2 regions of the Sutcliffiella sp. NPDC057660 genome follow, and region 2 is predicted to be linked to the other one. Evidence: predicted binding sites of a transcription regulator. Region 2 holds the regulator's gene; the other holds the start of a gene.

Region 1 (6,390 bases), on a different contig from region 2:
AAGACCTATTCGAATTGAGCGAATAGGTCTTTCACTTATTATTTTATAGTCCGCACTTCAGCTGTGCACCACAATCTGTACATGTGTTGCATCCGCCGATTTCCTTTACCGTCCCGATGCGGCATACCGGGCATGTGTTTCCGATTTCCGAACCGAATTGTACGTTTGTGGAACGCAGATCATTGATCGTTTCCACCAGCACGACAGGTTTTTTCACGACATCTTCCATTTGGATCTGTTCGCTTTCTTCATCCATCGTGTTTTCTTCGGCTTTCAGGGTCAGCACTTGGGAATCACGGCTTCCATCCACGTAAACCGTACCGCCTTTTGCGCCGCCTTTGTAAAGTCGCTCGTACACATTTTTTACTTGATCAACCGTATAGCCTTTCGGGGCGTTTACGGTTTTGGAGATGGAACTGTCTATCCATTGCTGGATGATGCATTGCACATCCGCATGCGCTTCAGGAGCCAATTCCATCGCAGAGATGAACCAGTTAGGCAGATTCTCAGGATCTGCTTCCGGGTTGGCATTCAAGTACTCCTGCACGATATCCGCCTTCACTTCAATGAACTTCCCTAAGCGTCCGCTGCGGAAGTAGGAGAAGGAGAAGTATGGCTCTAGTCCTGTTGACACACCGACCATTGTTCCGGTAGAACCAGTTGGTGCAACTGTCAGCAAGTGAGAGTTACGGATACCGGCCGCCAGGATGCCTTCTTTGATATCTTCAGGCATTTTGCTCATAAAGCCCGTTTCCGTGAATGCCTTACGCAGGCGGTTCGTTTCTTCTTCTGTTGCGCCTTGTAAGAATGGAAAGCTTCCCTTCTCTTTTCCAAGCTCAACAGAAGCACGGTACGCGGTCGTTGCGATTGTTTCAAATACTTGATCCACAAGCTCATTTCCTTTTTCGGAGCCGTATTCCGTTTCGCAGTAGATCAATAGGTCATGAAGTCCCATTACCCCTAATCCGACACGGCGCTCGCCAAGTGCCTGCTTTTTGTTCTCCTCGAGGAAATAAGGTGTTACATCAATTACGTTGTCCTGCATTCTAACGCCGACTTCCACTGTTTGCTTCAGTTTCTCGAAGTTGACGGTCTTTGTTTCTTTGTCTGCCATTTCCGCAAGGTTCACTGCAGCAAGGTTACAGACTGAAAAAGGCGCGAGGGGCTGCTCCCCACATGGGTTCGTTGCTACAACCTTTTGACCGTATGCTTTCGCATTTGTCATGTCGTTGGCATTATCTATAAAGAAGATACCAGGCTCAGCAGAGTAGGTGGCACAGATGTTCACGAGGTTCCAGAGCTCTTTCGCCTTGATTTTTCTGTACACACGTACCTTATGGCCAAGTTTCTCCCATTCACGTACGTCTCCAACCTCCGACCATTCCTTATTGTAAATTTCCATTTCCTCTTTATCGTAACCTTCTACATCAGGGAAGCGAAGGTCGTAATCCGCATCATTCTCCACAGCTTCCATAAAGTCATTTGTCAGCGTGATGGAAATATTGGCGCCAGTAAGGAATTCCGGATTATGCACTGTATAGGTTCCGCCTACTTTCAGCTTCTGCTCTGCGTCTCTGATAATCTGTTCCGTGAATCCACCATAGCCAGGGATGTGCTTGAAGTTTGTGACTGATTGGTACATCGTGACTTCCTGATCTGTCAGGGGAGTGAATTTCAATTTGTCCTCTGCGGCTTTCTTGATGCTTTCATCATTTGTATTTTCGATTAAGTAGCGCAGAATTCTTGGATTTTGCATTTTGGAGATGATGAATTCCACGATGTCCGGATGCCAATCTGCCAGCATGATCATTTGTGCTCCACGTCTTGAACCACCCTGTTCCACAAGATGTGTCAATTTCGCAATATCATCCAGCCAGGAAACACTTCCGGATGATTTTCCGTTTACTCCTCTAGCAAGTGCATTTCTTGGACGTAGAGTCGATCCATTCGTTCCTACCCCACCGCCGCGGCTCATGATCTCCATCACCTGTTTGCGGTGCTCGGAAATGCCTTCGCGTGAATCCTGGACAAACGGCATAACGTAGCAGTTGAAATACGTTACATCCGTATCTGCTCCCGCTCCGTACAATACGCGTCCTGCCGGTACAAAGTTGAGGTTGACAAGCTCGTGGTAGAACTTTTCGAACCACTCCTGGCGCTTCTCTTCAGTAGTTTCAGCTGCAGCAAGTCCTGTCGCATTACGTTTGGCAATCTGTTCGTAAAACACTTCAAGTGGCTTCTCGATGACGTCCAGTGTGCGGACCACGACACCAGTTTCCACTTCGCCCTGCTTTGTCAAAACTCCACGATACTCCTCTTCAATTAATACGGAAGCTTTTTTGGTAGACCAGTCTATATCTTGTATATAACCTAGTCCTCTTGCTGGGAATTTCGGATCCTCCTTGATCGTCAATACAACAAAATCTCCAGCTGTCAAGGTTACTTTTTCTGTATCTTTGAATGCGTAACGATCGAGCATCACTAGACGGGAAACACCACGGTGCGTCGTTGTCATGTCTTCTGTAATAGGATGAACCTGAGGAAACAAAGTAATATCCTTATTCAGTCGTTCTACATCAATTTTCGTTTTATTTTCATTCATGGCTATGGTCATTATTACAACTCCTCTAAAACTAGTAGTTCTACCAATAATTACTTCAGTAAAAATTGTTTGTACTGATAAGGTATCATACCTTTACATAAAATATCAACATATAGTGTCTGACATTTTTTCGACAATACTATATATTGATTTTCAGACTGATAAATCAATTTTTGTCAAATGGAAAAACAATCAAATAAATGAGATTGAGAGAGGAAAACAGAGATTACTTCGACAAAATCTCTTATAATGACGTATTTTGTCACTTGCGAAATTTCACGAATTATAGCGAGGTTTATGTATCAACCTTTCAAGAAATTCCTTCCTTTTGCAAGAAAAATATTTTTTATTTTTTTTGGTTGACTACTACCTATATGGGCGCCACATTTTTAGTACCCTACTATATCTAGTGTAAAACAAAAAGATAACGAGGAAAAATTCCTCGCTACCTTTTATAATTCCACTCATCAGTCGAATATTTACTATCCATGATTGCCTGTACTTCCTCAAGCTCGGATTCCGTTAGTTCATACGGCTCCAGCTTTATGTTCAACCCTTTTTCAAATCCTTTATAGAAGGCTTCCTTCGCCTCTTCTATCGTCACCGGGGTTTCCCTCAGCGCATTGATCGCAACAGCCTTGTTCTTGAAGTTTTTCTGCATGCGCTCTTTGACACGTTCGCTAGGATAGTTGAACAGGCTGAACAACATATCCTCATCTATTTCGAGTAGTATGGAGCCGTGCTGCAGTATGACATCCTTCTGGCGAGTCTGTGCACTGCCAGCCACTTTTCGGCCTTCCACCACGAGCTCATACCAGGACGGTGCATCAAAGCATACGGCGGACCTTGGATTTTTCAAGCCCTCTTTTTCCTCTTCCGTTCGAGGAATCGCAAAATAGGCATCCAATCCAAGTTCCTTAAATCCTTCAAGGATCCCCTCTGAAATGACGCGATATGCTTCCGTTACGGAGCTAGGCATTTCTGGATGCTCTTCGGAAACGATGACACTGTAGGTCAATTCCTTATCATGAAGCACGCCTCGTCCACCTGTCGGGCGTCGGACAAAGCCAAGCCCCAATTCCTTCACACGTTCCATATTCACTTCTTTATCCACTTTTTGAAAATAACCAACTGATAAAGTTGGTGGATTCCATCCATAGAAACGGATGGTCGGGGGAATCTTGCCTGCACTATGCCACTCAAGCAACGCTTCGTCCAATGCCATGTTAAAGGCAGGAGACTGTTCCTTTGAATCAATATATCTCCAAATTTCTTTTGTCATAGGATGTACCTCTTTTATTATGTATGATGATTTAGTGTAACAAATCATCACCACTTATTCAAAGTTAAAGCTTGGCAGTTTTTTGTTGCAGCTTTAGTAAAAGGATGACATTTTGTCCAAGCTTTTATATAATATACTTTGGAATACTAAGATAAAGAGGGGTTGTCAGCATTGTACGTTTTATTAGGAGTTTTGGGAGCTATCATTGCCTATTCGGTGATCATGTTCCTCTACCAGCGCAAAATTCTTACCACTCTAACTGAAGAGGATTTTCGTTCCGGCTATCGCAAAGCACAGCTGATTGATGTTCGCGAACAAAAGGAATATGAAGGCGGACACATCCTTGGAGCAAGAAACATTCCTCTTTCTCAACTTAAAATGAGAAGCAAAGAGATCCGCAATGATCAACCAGTCTACATCTACTGCCAAAATACATTGCGCAGCGGCCGTGCAGCACAGATGCTGAAAAGACAAGGCCACACAAAACTTTATCAGCTAAAAGGCGGATTCAAGCAATGGGGCGGAAAGATCAGAACTAAGAACTAATAGCAAAGAGCACTTACAAGGTGAATGTGAGTGCTCTTTTTTGTTTTGTACTCTATTGGATGGATTTTTTTATCTGATCGATATGTCTTCTTTCATGGAATCCGATCAGCAGTACCCATTGCTGGGCAGAGAGGTCGCCAATCCAGCGATGGTTAAACCCATATGCATGCAGCGATTCATCATCAGTTTCCTGGATGAACTTATTCAGGTTTGCTCTCGATTGCTCAAGCAGCTGGAAAAGTTCCACTTTTGTGTAGGGATGACCGGATGGTACAATATCTTCCGGAGCCTGCACTTTGTATGTACGGTTTGCGAGCATCTTTTCCAGGTTCAGATCCTTTTCTTCCACAGCAAGTTTTGCTTGAATCGCTTTTTTTAATCCGTTCACAATCTTATTTTCTATCAGGTAAAGGTGTTCCACGTTTTCACTTACAGACCAAAGCTCCGGACTTTTCTTGTGGTGGAGCTTTTCCTCTTCAAGCCCTTCCAGTACATGTAGCAGTTCTTCCCTTGCTTCGTAGGTTTTGGCGTAATACATTCGTGATCCCTCCCTTTGTTTCTACTATTTATCATACTTGCTGGAGGGGAAAATGAGAAATAATATGATGTCTTGAAAGCTATTTATTGTACCGGGTCGTTGGAACCAGCTGACGTCGGAGGACATGGCGATCAGCTTTTCCCCCACCACATAATAACTGCATCCAAACAGTCGGTACCACCTTCTACTGATGTGAAGGGTAACATCTTTAAGTTTTTTATTCCCTCACTTTCTCGCTTTGAACCGAGTCCTTGTTTTGAACCGACTGAAGGTATCATTCGACGCTTTTGATTCCTTCACTAGCTTGTTTTGAACCGAGTGAGGGTATCATTCGATGCTTTCGATTCCTTCACTTGCTTGTTTTGAGCCGACTGAAGGTATCATTCGATGCTTTTGATTCCCTCACTTGCTTGTTTTGAGCCGAGTGAAGGTATCATTCGACGCTTTTGATTCCCTCACTTGCTTGTTTTGAGCCGACTGAAGGTATCATTCGACGCTTTTGATTCCTTCACTAGCTTGTTTTGAGCCGAGTGAGGGTATCATTCGATGCTTTTGATTCCTTCACTTGCTTGTTTTGAGCCGAGTGAAGGTATCATTCGACGCTTTTGATTCCCTCACTTGCTTGTTTTGAACAGAGTGAGGGTATCATTCGATGCTTTTGATTCCTTCACTTGCTTGTTTTGAACCGAGTGAGGGTATCATTCGACGCTTTTGATTCCCTCACTTGCTTCCTTTGACAGGAGTGAAGGTATCAAAAGACGGTCATCTATCGAGTTTCCTCCATAATCTATCGACTTTCTCCATTAATCTAGCCAAAAGCCCGCAGGAACTATCCAAAATGTGCATTAATCTATCCAAATTCCTTCATAATCTATCGACTCGATAAAAAGAATCAAATTTCGACACCTTGCAACCCTTGAAAAAATTAATAAAGCAGCGGCCCCTCCCAAGGACCGCTGCTTTCAAATATTCAAAGGTGGGACAAGGAACCTGTCCCCGCTTATGCTTCCTTCTGGTAACGCAGAACAGGCTTACGCGCCGCCAGCGTTTCATCCAATCTCTTAATCACGGTTGTATGAGGTGCTTCTTGCACGACTTCCGGGTTTTCCTCGGCTTCGCGGGCAATCTGGATCATCGCTTCGATGAAGGAGTCCAGGGTTTCCTTTGATTCCGTTTCCGTTGGTTCGATCATGATACACTCTTCCACGTTTAGTGGGAAGTAGATTGTTGGCGGATGGTAGCCGAAGTCGAGCAGGCGTTTTGCGATGTCGAGCGTACGGACGCCAAGCTTCTTCTGACGCTTACCGGATAATACGAATTCATGCTTACAATGTCTGTCAAACGGCAGGTCGAAATGCTCTGCCAGGCGACGCATCATGTAGTTCGCATTCAAAACTGCATATTCCGTGACAGCTTTCAACC
Region 2 (11,219 bases):
ATTATTTTATATACAAGCCTCCCCCTCTTCGCGGAGGTGGAGAACTTCGCTAAACAAAAGCGGCAAAGTCTCCCACCAATACTTTCAGATGCTTCGGTAGAATCTTTATTTTGGATGGGGTGCTGAAATTACACTCCCCGTCACAATCTATTTCCTGTGTTGGGGTAGCCTCAATTTCAATTTCCCTTGCCTGGAAATAGATCAGATCCTCGTTTGCTTCTGCAGGAAATTGCTGCTGAATTTTTGATTGCATCCATGTCCATAAGTGGGTGAGGGATGTTTGTTTGACAATAAGGACATCTAGTACCCCGTCCTGTACATGACTTTCCGGGAAGAAGGACTGGAATCCCCCTACATAGGAGCCATTTCCGATCAGAAGCATCATCGCTTCTCCATCGTAGCTTGTCGTATCACTCTTTACTTTAAGCTGAAAGGGTTCACTATCAAAAACCGTCTGGCCGGCACTGATATAATACGAAAGCTTTCCAAGCAGTTGTTTATTTTGGGTATCCATATTATCCGAAACCTTTGATATCAGGCCGATTCCCCAAAAATTAAGAAAGTATTGCTTCTCACATTTTCCTACATCGACGAGCTCCATTCTCTTTTCCACAATCTGTTCCGCAGCAAGGACCGGGTCCTGGTTCATCCCGATGGTCCTGGAAAAATCATTGCAGGTGCCACCCGGAATAATGGCAAAAGCAGGGCGATCCTTCAGCTTGCAAATGGCGTTAATCAGCTCATAGATGGTTCCGTCCCCACCTGCGCCAATGATAAGGTCGACCTTTCCTTCTAGGTCGGAAACTATCTTTGCTCCATCCCCTGCTTCCTTGGTTACACAAACTTCCACATCTTTAAACGCTTTCTGCAGCTTTTCTTTAATCACATCCATCGACTCCACGAGCTTTCGCTTCCCGGCGTTCGGGTTTAAAATAAGTGCCACTTTTTCCACTATCGTTCCTCCTTTCGACATGAAATTTTCGTGCATTTATTTTACCATACCCAATAATTAGATGAATAACGTGAGAAGGTGCAATCTTCATAGAAAAAATACAGACGAAAAGCCGCGCAACACTCAGAAAAACCGAGTGCACGCGGCTATGTGGTTCTAGTTATCAAGCTTCAACTTCCTGTTTTTCAATTTTGCAAGTCGTTCTGCGAGCTTCTGTTTGTCCTGTTCCTGTACTTCCTGGTAGCTTTCAGCGTTCTCCTCTGCAGGGTCCGACTCGCTTACAAAGCGGTTTCGTACCTGCTTCTCTTTCGAAGCGGAGGCAGATTTTTTCGTCGTTTTCGTATCGGCCCAGTTTTGATACTGGCGATGTTCCTCTTTTGCAAGCTCCATCGCAGCGCTCACTGTTTTGACCTGCTTGCGGGCCCAGTGGCTTGCTATTTTCTCCACATATTTGCGGTTCAGCTTCATGTCCGTTTTCAACAGAACGTAGTACAGCAATACGTTTGTAACCCCAGGGGTGAGCTGTTGCTTGAACATGACGTCCTCGACAATGCGCAAATCCGAGACTGACGGCTCCGCCCCTCCCGAGAGATCTGTAAGCATCGCTTTAGGCGATACATTTTCAAGTTGCTGGATCAACTGCTCCTCCTTGGATGAAGGATTTTTATCGGTAAACTGTTTAAGATTGGCCGGCTGGGTTTTCTCAACCAAGGAGGGAAGTGTATTGTGGTACTCCAATTGGTACCAGTCACGTGCCGCTTTTCTTAATTTCTCCAGATTGATCATATCGTCTTCATCAATGACATTCATCATCAGATCCTTCATCGTTATTGGATCGATCTGATAGATAAAGGCGAGCTTCTGAATGGCTTGCTTCACTTTTGATGTGATTGCTTTCTTTGGAATTACCACATCCGAAAGACCGGCATAGAACAACTCGAAATCAAATTCACTTTTTCCGACTTCCGGCTCCTGACCGACTTTACGTCCTATCCACTCTTTATCTTCTGATAGCTGCAGTTCTTCCATCGTTTCCTCATTCGCTGCATAGGCGATATTTTCTGCTTGGACAGATTGGAAAACGTCACTGAATTGACGGGTGATCTGGGTGTAATCCGCATCCGGAATCGCCTCATCTGAAAAATACTTCTTTACGCTCAAGTATTTTGTCTTACCGAGTCGATTGTAGAGGTAGATGGTCAGCATAGGCTCGGAAAAGAAGGCATCAGGAGAAAGGGGAGGCTGAAGCTCATAGATGAACGTCCGGGAATGCTCGTCCTCCTTCACCCAGGTCTTCAACAGTCCGATTCCTTCCAGCTTGATCCGTTCCTGATGGATGTCCTTTAAATTGCATTGCATCGTTGTCATGATGCCGTGATGGGTCGTCACTTCCCCCCATAGCCGATCCTGGTCCAATTCACTCCAAAGCGTCATGAACAGGCTGAACCCCCTGTAGCCAAGAAGAGGCTGATAAAGCATGGTCAATATTTTCCGATCAAATGATTGAAGTACCCCGCTGGCACGGACCATATAGCGGTCAACAGGGACCAGTTCTTTCCAATGCCGTTCAGACATAACACATTCAAACCTTTCTGTAACTATAAGTGATCAATGATAAAACAGAGAGGCTGATATTTCTCCTCTCTGTTTTGCTAATTATGCGATATTATTTCCGCTCTTTTTCTATTATCTCTTTTAATTCATCAAGGAAAACATTGATATCTTTAAATTGGCGGTAAACCGATGCAAACCTTACATAGGCAACCTCGTCAATTTTGGAAAGGCGCTCCATTACCATCTCGCCCACTATATCGCTCTTCACTTCTGATATGCCGATATTGCGGAGTTCCTTTTCCACTTCGATGACAATGTCCTCTAGCACTTTGAGCGCTACCGGTCTTTTTTCGCAGGCTTTTATCAGGCCACGCAGCACCTTTTCCCTACTGAATTCTTCTCTGATCCCTTCTTTTTTCACCACGATCAAAGGCATCTCTTCCACCTTTTCAAAAGTGGTAAAGCGATAGGAGCAGGACTCACACTCTCTTCGTCTACGAATAGAGCGCCCTTCCTCCACTGGTCTGGAATCCAATACCTTGGTGCCATTATGTTGACAAGCTGGACATTTCATAAGGGTTTCAGCTCCATTTCCTTATCGTATTTTTATCTTTCCGAATTTAAACCCGAACCTGTATAGTTGAGAGATTTATTAAGTTCCTGGTACATATGCAGGACCAGTTTGCGACTGAAGCCGAAATCTGTCGGCAGAATGGCAGAATCCGTTGTAACGGAAAAGTCGATCGCCGTTTCAAATGGCCTCACCGAAATCACTGTCACGACCATGAAGGCCTTTTTTCCTTTGTTCACCTGTACCGCTATTTCTCCGTGTTCCTCTGAAACGGATTTGACTGAAAACCCGTCCATCTTTTGGAACATTTCCTGGAGGGCTTTCATGGCATTTTTGTTGGATACCTTGTAATAATGGCTTCGCAATGCTGCATCAATATGATTTTCCCTTGTCTCCGTATGAGTGGATAAAAGGTTTTTTAATTTTTGAATAGCTCCCACGATAATTTGACAACCCCTTAGATTTACTACGTTCTATATAAAAGAAATGATATGTAGGAAAAAAGATATAATAAAAAGAGGTGCATATTATACACCTCTTACCATTTTAATCGATTTAGATATAATTTTAAAGTGCTTTCGCTTTGTTTACTTGAACAGGACCCATTCCACGTGGAAGTTCGATTGTTTCACGAGTCTGAGCATTTAAAGCTTCAGCAATGTAATCTGCAGAAATGTTAGGATCCAACTCACCGCATGTATAAACGTCAATGCTTGCATATCCGTGTTCCGGGAAGCTGTGAATAGTTAAATGTGATTCAGAGATGATGACAACTCCGCTGACTCCTTGTGGTGCAAACTTATGGAATGCAACCTCGCGAACCTCAGCGCCGGATTTCAACGCAGCATCAACAAAAGTTTTTTCAATGTAATCCATATCATTCAACTTATCAAAATCGCAACCCCATAATTCTGAAATAACGTGACGACCTACTGTTTCCATCTCACGTTCCCCCTTTAACATTTTTTAGAATACATGAATTCCTCAAAGGTGAAGATTGATTATTGTATTACTACCACGGGGGAAAGTTAGTCCAGAGAGGTCCTAACCCTTTAAGTAGCCACATAACCGTTTCAAGAAGTTCACGAAAAATAGTATACTGTTTTTATATTAGTTTTGCAACATACATTTCATATTTTTTTGTTATCAAAAATAGAAAGAATTCATCCTCCCTATTCTTCCAACGCAAAAAAGCGGCTAACATGGGATGTTAACCGCTTTCACATTTTTTCAGTTCATACTATGTGAAATATTATCCAGCCATTACTTCTTTCGCTTCCACCATTTTCTCCGCTACATAATGAACCAGGTCCACAACACGGCAGGAGTAGCCCCACTCGTTGTCATACCAAGCCAATACTTTCACCTTAGTTTCCCCCATTACCATAGTGGATAGACCATCGATCACTGCCGAGTGTGGATTGGTATTGAAATCGACTGACACTAGAGGCTCCATGGTTATACCCAGGATGCCGTCCATGGATCCGACTGCAGCTGTTTGGAAAGCATTGTTTATATCATCCACTGTTACAGGCTGCTTTAAGTCCACAACCAAGTCTACCAGCGAGACATTCGGTGTAGGTACACGTAATGCCATCCCATGAAGTTTGCCCTTCAGATGAGGCAATACAAGGGACAATGCTTTCGCTGCACCGGTCGACGTCGGGATGATGGACTGGCCGCACGCTCTCGCACGTCTCAGGTCCTTATGAGGATTATCGATGTTTTTCTGATCATTCGTATAAGCATGGACCGTCGTCATCAGGCCATTTTCAATTCCGAACTGCTCATCGAGGACTTTCACAACAGGTGCCAAGCAGTTCGTCGTACAAGATGCATTTGAAATGACATAATGCTGATCCAAATCCAAGGCTTTTTCATTTACACCCATTACGATGGTTACATCCTCTTCTTTACCAGGCGCAGTGAGAATCACTCGCTTTGCCCCTGCATGCAGATGAAGTGCCGCTTTATCGCGTGCATTGAATTTCCCTGTCGCTTCAATTACGATATCAATATTCATTTCCTTCCAAGGCAATTCTTCCGGATTACGGTTATTGACCAATTGAATGCGCTTACCATTTACAATAAGAGCGTTGTCCTCCGCGTAGACATCCGCATCGAAACGCCCATGATTTGTGTCATACTTAATTAAATGAGCTAACGTTTCGGCTGGATAGCTCGCATTGATTGCAACAATATTCAAACCTTCCTCTTGGATGGCACGTCTAAATACCATTCTTCCAATACGTCCAAAACCATTAATTGCAACCCTTGCCTTCATGCAAATTCCCCATTTCTGTATATATGTTATACTTATGTTATGATTACTTGCAATTAGTATAACATATTTAATTTGATTATGTCATGAAAAAATTTAAAAAAGGGCATATCCCTATTTTTGGATAGCCCATTTCTTCAATATAGTATGTAGCTGTTCTTTTGTTTCTTCTATTGATCCGTTGTTTTGTATAACTTCATTAGCTAGATCCACTTTTTCCCGGAGCGGCATTTGTGAGGAGATTCTGGCCATGGCATCCTCGCGGGATAAATCATTTCTTCTCATCAGCCTATCAAGTTGCACCTCTTCATCCACATAGACAAGCAAAGTCTTTTCTACCAGATGGGTGAGCTTGCTTTCAAACAGCAGTGGAATATCCATGACAACCGTTTGATATCCTCTATTTAGATACTCCTTCGTCTCTTCCTTCATTCTGTTACGTATACTTGGATGCATGATGGAATTTAAACGCTCTCTTTTTTCTTTGTTTTCAAAAATGAGTTTCCCTAGCTTTACCCGGTCCAGAGATCTGTCCTCCTGCAAAATGCCTTCTCCAAACTCTGAAACTAATTTTTCATAGGTTTCCTCACCAACTTCCACCACTTCGCGGGCTACTACATCTGCATCAACAATCGGCAGTCCACATTCCTTCAGCATTGAAGCTACCGTACTTTTACCACTGGCTATACCGCCGGTCAGTCCAATAATCATCGGCCAGTCCAACTCCTCTCTAATGGAAGAGGCTTCTGTGGGAACAGATAGCCTCAAATCTTGATAATCCCGATAATAATAAGTAAAACACCTGGCAAAAAAGAAAATTTGTTCATCCAAGATACTCCGGAAAAGATTCTTCCAAGCTTTATGCCAGTGATAACAAATAAGGAACTCATCATCGCTACAGAAACAGCCATCATCCACGGGGAATATCCTAACAACGCAGCACCTATCCCCGCTCCGAATGCGTCAAGCGATAATGCAATCCCCAGGAAGAATGCCTCCAGTCCAGTGATGGACCCTGATTTGTCAAAATCCGCTTCTGTCGGCTTCCTCAAAATATTGATGACGACTCCCAAAGACTTGATTTCCAGATTGAATAAGATTTTCTCTCCAATCAGTGTTGGATCCTTAGACGCATTCGACTTGAAAAACTGATACAGCACCCAGACTCCAAGAAGAATGAGAATCGCTCCTCCTATACTCTCTGCGTAGACAGGAGAAAGGAACGTTGTAAGTATCGTGCCAACAAACATCGCCAGCAAAAGTGAAACAGCAGAGCAGCATGCAATGATACTGATCGATTTGAGCGGCATATGCATTTTTCTGAGGCCGTATGTCAAACCGACACTGAAACTGTCCAGACTGACAGCAAATGCTAAAAGAATAAGTGAGATGTATGGAATCATAAAGAGCTCCTCCCTAACTATCACTGAGATAGTATATGGCAGGAGCCCATTCGATGTGTTTTTCCGGACGTGAGAATTATCTTTCTTTCGGCTGGCAGATCGGACATGTATGGGTCCCTCTTCCTGCTACGACTGATTTTTCTATTTCGGATCCACACTTTTTGCAGGTTTCCCCTTTTCTACCGTACACAAACAGTTCAAGCTGGAACATGCCGATCTGACCTTGGGAATTGACGTAGGAGCGGATGGTACTCCCGCCCTTTTCTACCGCTTCCTGGAGCGTGAGGATAATTTCCTTCTGCAATATTTCAAGTTCCTGATCTGATAGAGTGTTGGCCAACCGTTCAGGGTGTACTCCTGCACGAAAAAGGGCTTCATCCACATATATATTGCCAAGTCCCACTACCACGGTCTGGTCAAGCAGGACCGCTTTTATATTCCGGTTCTTCCTGGAGAGGCTTGCCTTGAAGCCTGCGAGGCTGAATTCTTCGTCAAAAGGTTCCGGTCCAAGGCTTGCAAGCGACTTCGCCTTCAGCTCATCCCCTTTTCTGTAAAGGTGGAGCGTTCCGAACTTCCTCACGTCCTGGTAGCGGAGCTCTGTTCCGTCCTCAAAATGGAAGAACACATGGGTATGCTTATTGGAAGGTTCATCCTTTTGATAAAGTCCATATTTGCCTTCCATACGAAGATGAGAAACCATGCAATAGTCATCCAGATAGAAAAGAAGGAATTTCCCCCTACGACCTATCGTCTGGATGGTCTGCCCCACAAGCATATGCTCAAACATGGCGACATCATCCGGCTCCTTCACCATTTTTGGCCAAAGAACCCTTACCGCTTCAATCTTCTTTCCCTGTACCAGCTGTAGAAGTGTTTTTCTGACGGTTTCAACCTCTGGAAGTTCTGGCATAAAAACACCTCCTTACATCATTTCGCATCGTACCAGGTGGAGCCGTAGGAGTAGTCGACCTTCAACGGAACGGTCAGCTCCAGTGCTTGCTCCATCACTTCCGGTACGATTTTCTTCAATTTTTCTATTTCTTCTTTCGGAGCTTCAAAAACAAGTTCATCATGCACCTGCAGCAGCACTTTCGCCTGCATGTTTTCTTTTTCCAATCTCATCGACATTTCGATCATCGCCTTCTTGATGATGTCTGCTGCACTGCCCTGGATTGGGGTGTTCATCGCTGTTCTCTCAGCAAAGCTTCTAAGATTGAAGTTGCTGCTTGTGATCTCCGGCAAATAGCGGCGACGGTGAAGCAGGGTCGTTACATAGCCCTTATCCTTTGCTTCGAGTACCACGTCATCCATATACTGCTTGACTCCCGGGAAGCTCTCCAGATAGCGGTCAATGAACTGCTTTGCTTCTTTGCGCGTGATATCCAGACTTTGCGATAAACCATAGTCGCTGATTCCATAGACAATACCGAAGTTGACCGCCTTCGCCTGGCGTCTCATATTGGAAGTAACTTTATCCTCTGTAACATGAAACACATCCATGGCGGTTTTCGTATGAATATCTGCATCTTCCCTGAATGCTTCAATCAGCTTTTCATCATTGGCAATATGGGCAAGGACCCTTAACTCAATCTGGGAATAGTCCGCCGCAAAAATGACCCAATCCTTATGTGACGGAATGAATGCTTCCCTGATTCTCCTGCCTTCCTCCAGACGGACCGGAATATTCTGGAGATTTGGATCAATGGAGCTTAATCTTCCAGTTTGGGTTAGCGCCTGATTGAAGCGTGTATGGATTTTATTGGTGTCTTCATGCACAACCTTCAACAAGCCTTCGATATAGGTTGATTTCAATTTTCCCAATTGACGATAGAGAAGGATCTGCCGGATGACCTCATGCTTGTCCGCCAGCTTTTCAAGTACATCGGCTGAAGTGGAGTATCCTGTTTTCGTTTTCTTCACCGGTGGAAGTCCAAGCTTTTCAAAAAGAATGACACCAAGCTGCTTTGGCGAGTTGATGTTGAACTTTTCACCGGCAAGCTCAAATATGTTCTCTTCAATCTTCTCTAGTTTTTCTGATAAGTCGTGTCCCATATCCTCCAGGCGGGTTTTATCAACTTTAATACCGAGCGCTTCCATTTCCGCAAGTACAAGTGTCAATGGCATTTCGAGTTCCTCAAACAACTCAAGCTGTTCGTTATCTTTCAATTCATGGATAAAAGACTCCTTCATCTCCTGCATCGCAAACGTTTTGCGAACAAGATGCTGAGATACCGTCCCTTGATCCGGCACTGCCCGTTTTGCACCCTTGCCATAGACCGCTTCATCCGTCTCAATCTGATGATACCCTTTCTTCCGTGCAATCTCCGCAAGATCCGTTGAGGTATCGGACGGGTTAACGATGTAGGATGCGATAATAAAATCAAAATCTATCCCGTTCAGCTCGATTCCCTGCCATTTCAGTGCCACGATTGCCCGTTTGGCGTCAAAGACGGTCTTCTTTTTTGTGGAATCTGCTGCAAAGTCTTTAAATTCGTCTGACTTTAGTGCCACTTCAGTCGGAATGAAGAAGTTGCCCTTTTCATTCACTAGTGCGAACCCTTGTATGTCTGCCCGGTGGTAGTTTTCCTCCAGGACCTCTACCATGAAGAAGTTCTCTTTTGCAAAATGGTCGGCAGTCAACTCTTCCACTACATCAAACGTAATGTCCGTTAAGTCCTCCGTAACTGTTTCCCCTTCGTCCCCCATCTTTTCCAATAAGGAGTTGAAGCTCAGTTCCTTGAATATCGAGATGACTTTCTTCTTATCAAAACCTTCATAGATAAGTTCATCCACCTGCAGTTCAACTGGCGCTTCCGTCATGATCGTCGCAAGCTCCTTGCTCATGATTGCCTGCTCCTTGTTCTCCTCCAGCTTCTCCTTCAGCTTTTTCCCGCTGACCTGATCGATGGATTCCAGGAGCTTTTCAATGGTGCCAAATTCCTTCAACAGCTTAATTGCCGTCTTTTCCCCGACTCCCGGAACCCCAGGGATGTTATCGGAGGAATCACCCATCAAGCCCTTCATATCAATAATCTGATCCACATTCAAGCCATACTTCTCTTCAATGAAGGCAGGTGTATAGGAGTCAACATCCGTAATCCCTTTTTTCGTGATATCCACCGTTATCTTATCGGTTGCAAGCTGAGTCAAATCCTTGTCACCGGAAATGATCTTTACGGTAAAATCATCGTTGGCTGCCTGGCGGGCAAGGGTTCCGATAATATCATCCGCCTCGTATTCCGGCAGTTCATAGCGTTTAATATTATAGGCATCCAATAACTCTCTTAAAAAGGAGAATTGCTCGGAAAGCTCAGGTGGGGTCTTTTGTCTTCCACCCTTGTATTCCCCGAATGTTTTATGTCGGAAGGTTGTTTTTCCTGCATCAAAGGCCACAAGCATATGTGTCGGTTTTTCTTCCTCCAAGATCCTCATCAGCATCATTGTGAATCCGTAAATCGCATTTGTATGTATACCCTTTTCATTGCTTAAGAGGGGCAGCGCAAAAAATGCGCGATATGCAATGCTGTTTCCATCGATCAGGACTAATTTGTTTGCCATGTGAATTCCTCCTTCTTCCTTTTATGGTCTATGTAAATACTTCTTTCAAAAATATAAAAAGCCGCAATCTCCCTCTCTATTTTATCATGGATAAGAACAGAAAGAAAAATTGCGGCATTATTGATTTTTTCTTACTCCATATAGCCCATTAGGAGTCGTGCATATGGGGAACTTGACGGTAGTACGATCACCGTTTCACCGTTGATGGTTTTCTTATAGGACTCGAGTGTACGGTATAGCTCGTAGAACTCGGGATCCTTCGAGAAGGTGTCATTGTATATTTTCGCTGCTTCCCCTTCTCCTGTTCCACGGATGACATCTGCGTCCGCTTCCGCTTTTGCAAGAATTTCACGAACCTCTTTATCTGTGTTGGCAATGATGATGTTTTTATCGGCATCCCCTTTGGATAGGTAGTCCTGAGCAGTGGACTCACGCTCGGAAATCATGCGGGTAAAGACGGATTGTTCATTTTCCGGAGGCAGATCCGTTTGCCTCATTCTTACATCCGTTACAACAATCCCGTAACCGTCTTTTGCAAGAAGCTCATTGACTCTTTCCGTTACACGGTCATTCAGGCTTCCCCTTGACGACTTCTCATCATTGACAATCTCATCATAATCTAATTGACCAAGCTCCGTTCTGACGACTGAAAATACAAACTCGGACATTTTCGTTTCTGCATTGATAATATTCGCAAGGCTGTCAATCATCATTCTCGGATCTTCCACACGCCATACGACATAGTTATCAATGAGCATCCGTTTCTTATCTTTTGTATTGATTTCCGCTCCAGCTTCATCATAGAGCATCTGGTATTTCGGGACGGTCGCAACCGTCTGCACGAATGGCACCTTGAAGTTGAGTCCTGGTTCATCTACTATTTTCACTACTTCCCCAAAC

Evidence for each region. Region 2 encodes NrdR, which represses ribonucleotide reductase genes. Its sites were predicted from a motif close to AACACNATATATNGTGTT; they were not measured.
Region 1: the regulator NrdR is predicted to act here: its motif matches at 2,738-2,755, upstream of ACFVAD_RS02390 (vitamin B12-dependent ribonucleotide reductase).

What each region holds. Positions count from the first base shown of each region.
Region 1 is NZ_JBHVHV010000002.1:143,009-149,398, forward strand. It holds gene ACFVAD_RS02390 (vitamin B12-dependent ribonucleotide reductase) at 44-2,614, opposite strand; gene ACFVAD_RS02395 (lipoate--protein ligase family protein) at 3,048-3,884, opposite strand; gene ACFVAD_RS02400 (rhodanese-like domain-containing protein) at 4,107-4,430, shown strand; gene ACFVAD_RS02405 (DinB family protein) at 4,483-4,968, opposite strand; gene gcvPB (aminomethyl-transferring glycine dehydrogenase subunit GcvPB) at 5,969-6,390, opposite strand, start outside.
Region 2 is NZ_JBHVHV010000010.1:199,507-210,725, forward strand. It holds gene ACFVAD_RS13520 (diacylglycerol/lipid kinase family protein) at 50-952, opposite strand; gene ACFVAD_RS13525 (replication initiation and membrane attachment family protein) at 1,109-2,527, opposite strand; gene nrdR (transcriptional regulator NrdR) at 2,619-3,080, opposite strand; gene ACFVAD_RS13535 (cytosolic protein) at 3,113-3,517, opposite strand; gene speD (adenosylmethionine decarboxylase) at 3,645-4,019, opposite strand; gene ACFVAD_RS13545 (glyceraldehyde-3-phosphate dehydrogenase) at 4,330-5,361, opposite strand; gene coaE (dephospho-CoA kinase) at 5,473-6,069, opposite strand; gene ytaF (sporulation membrane protein YtaF) at 6,123-6,761, opposite strand; gene mutM (DNA-formamidopyrimidine glycosylase) at 6,838-7,671, opposite strand; gene polA (DNA polymerase I) at 7,689-10,319, opposite strand; gene hflC (protease modulator HflC) at 10,451-11,219, opposite strand, start outside.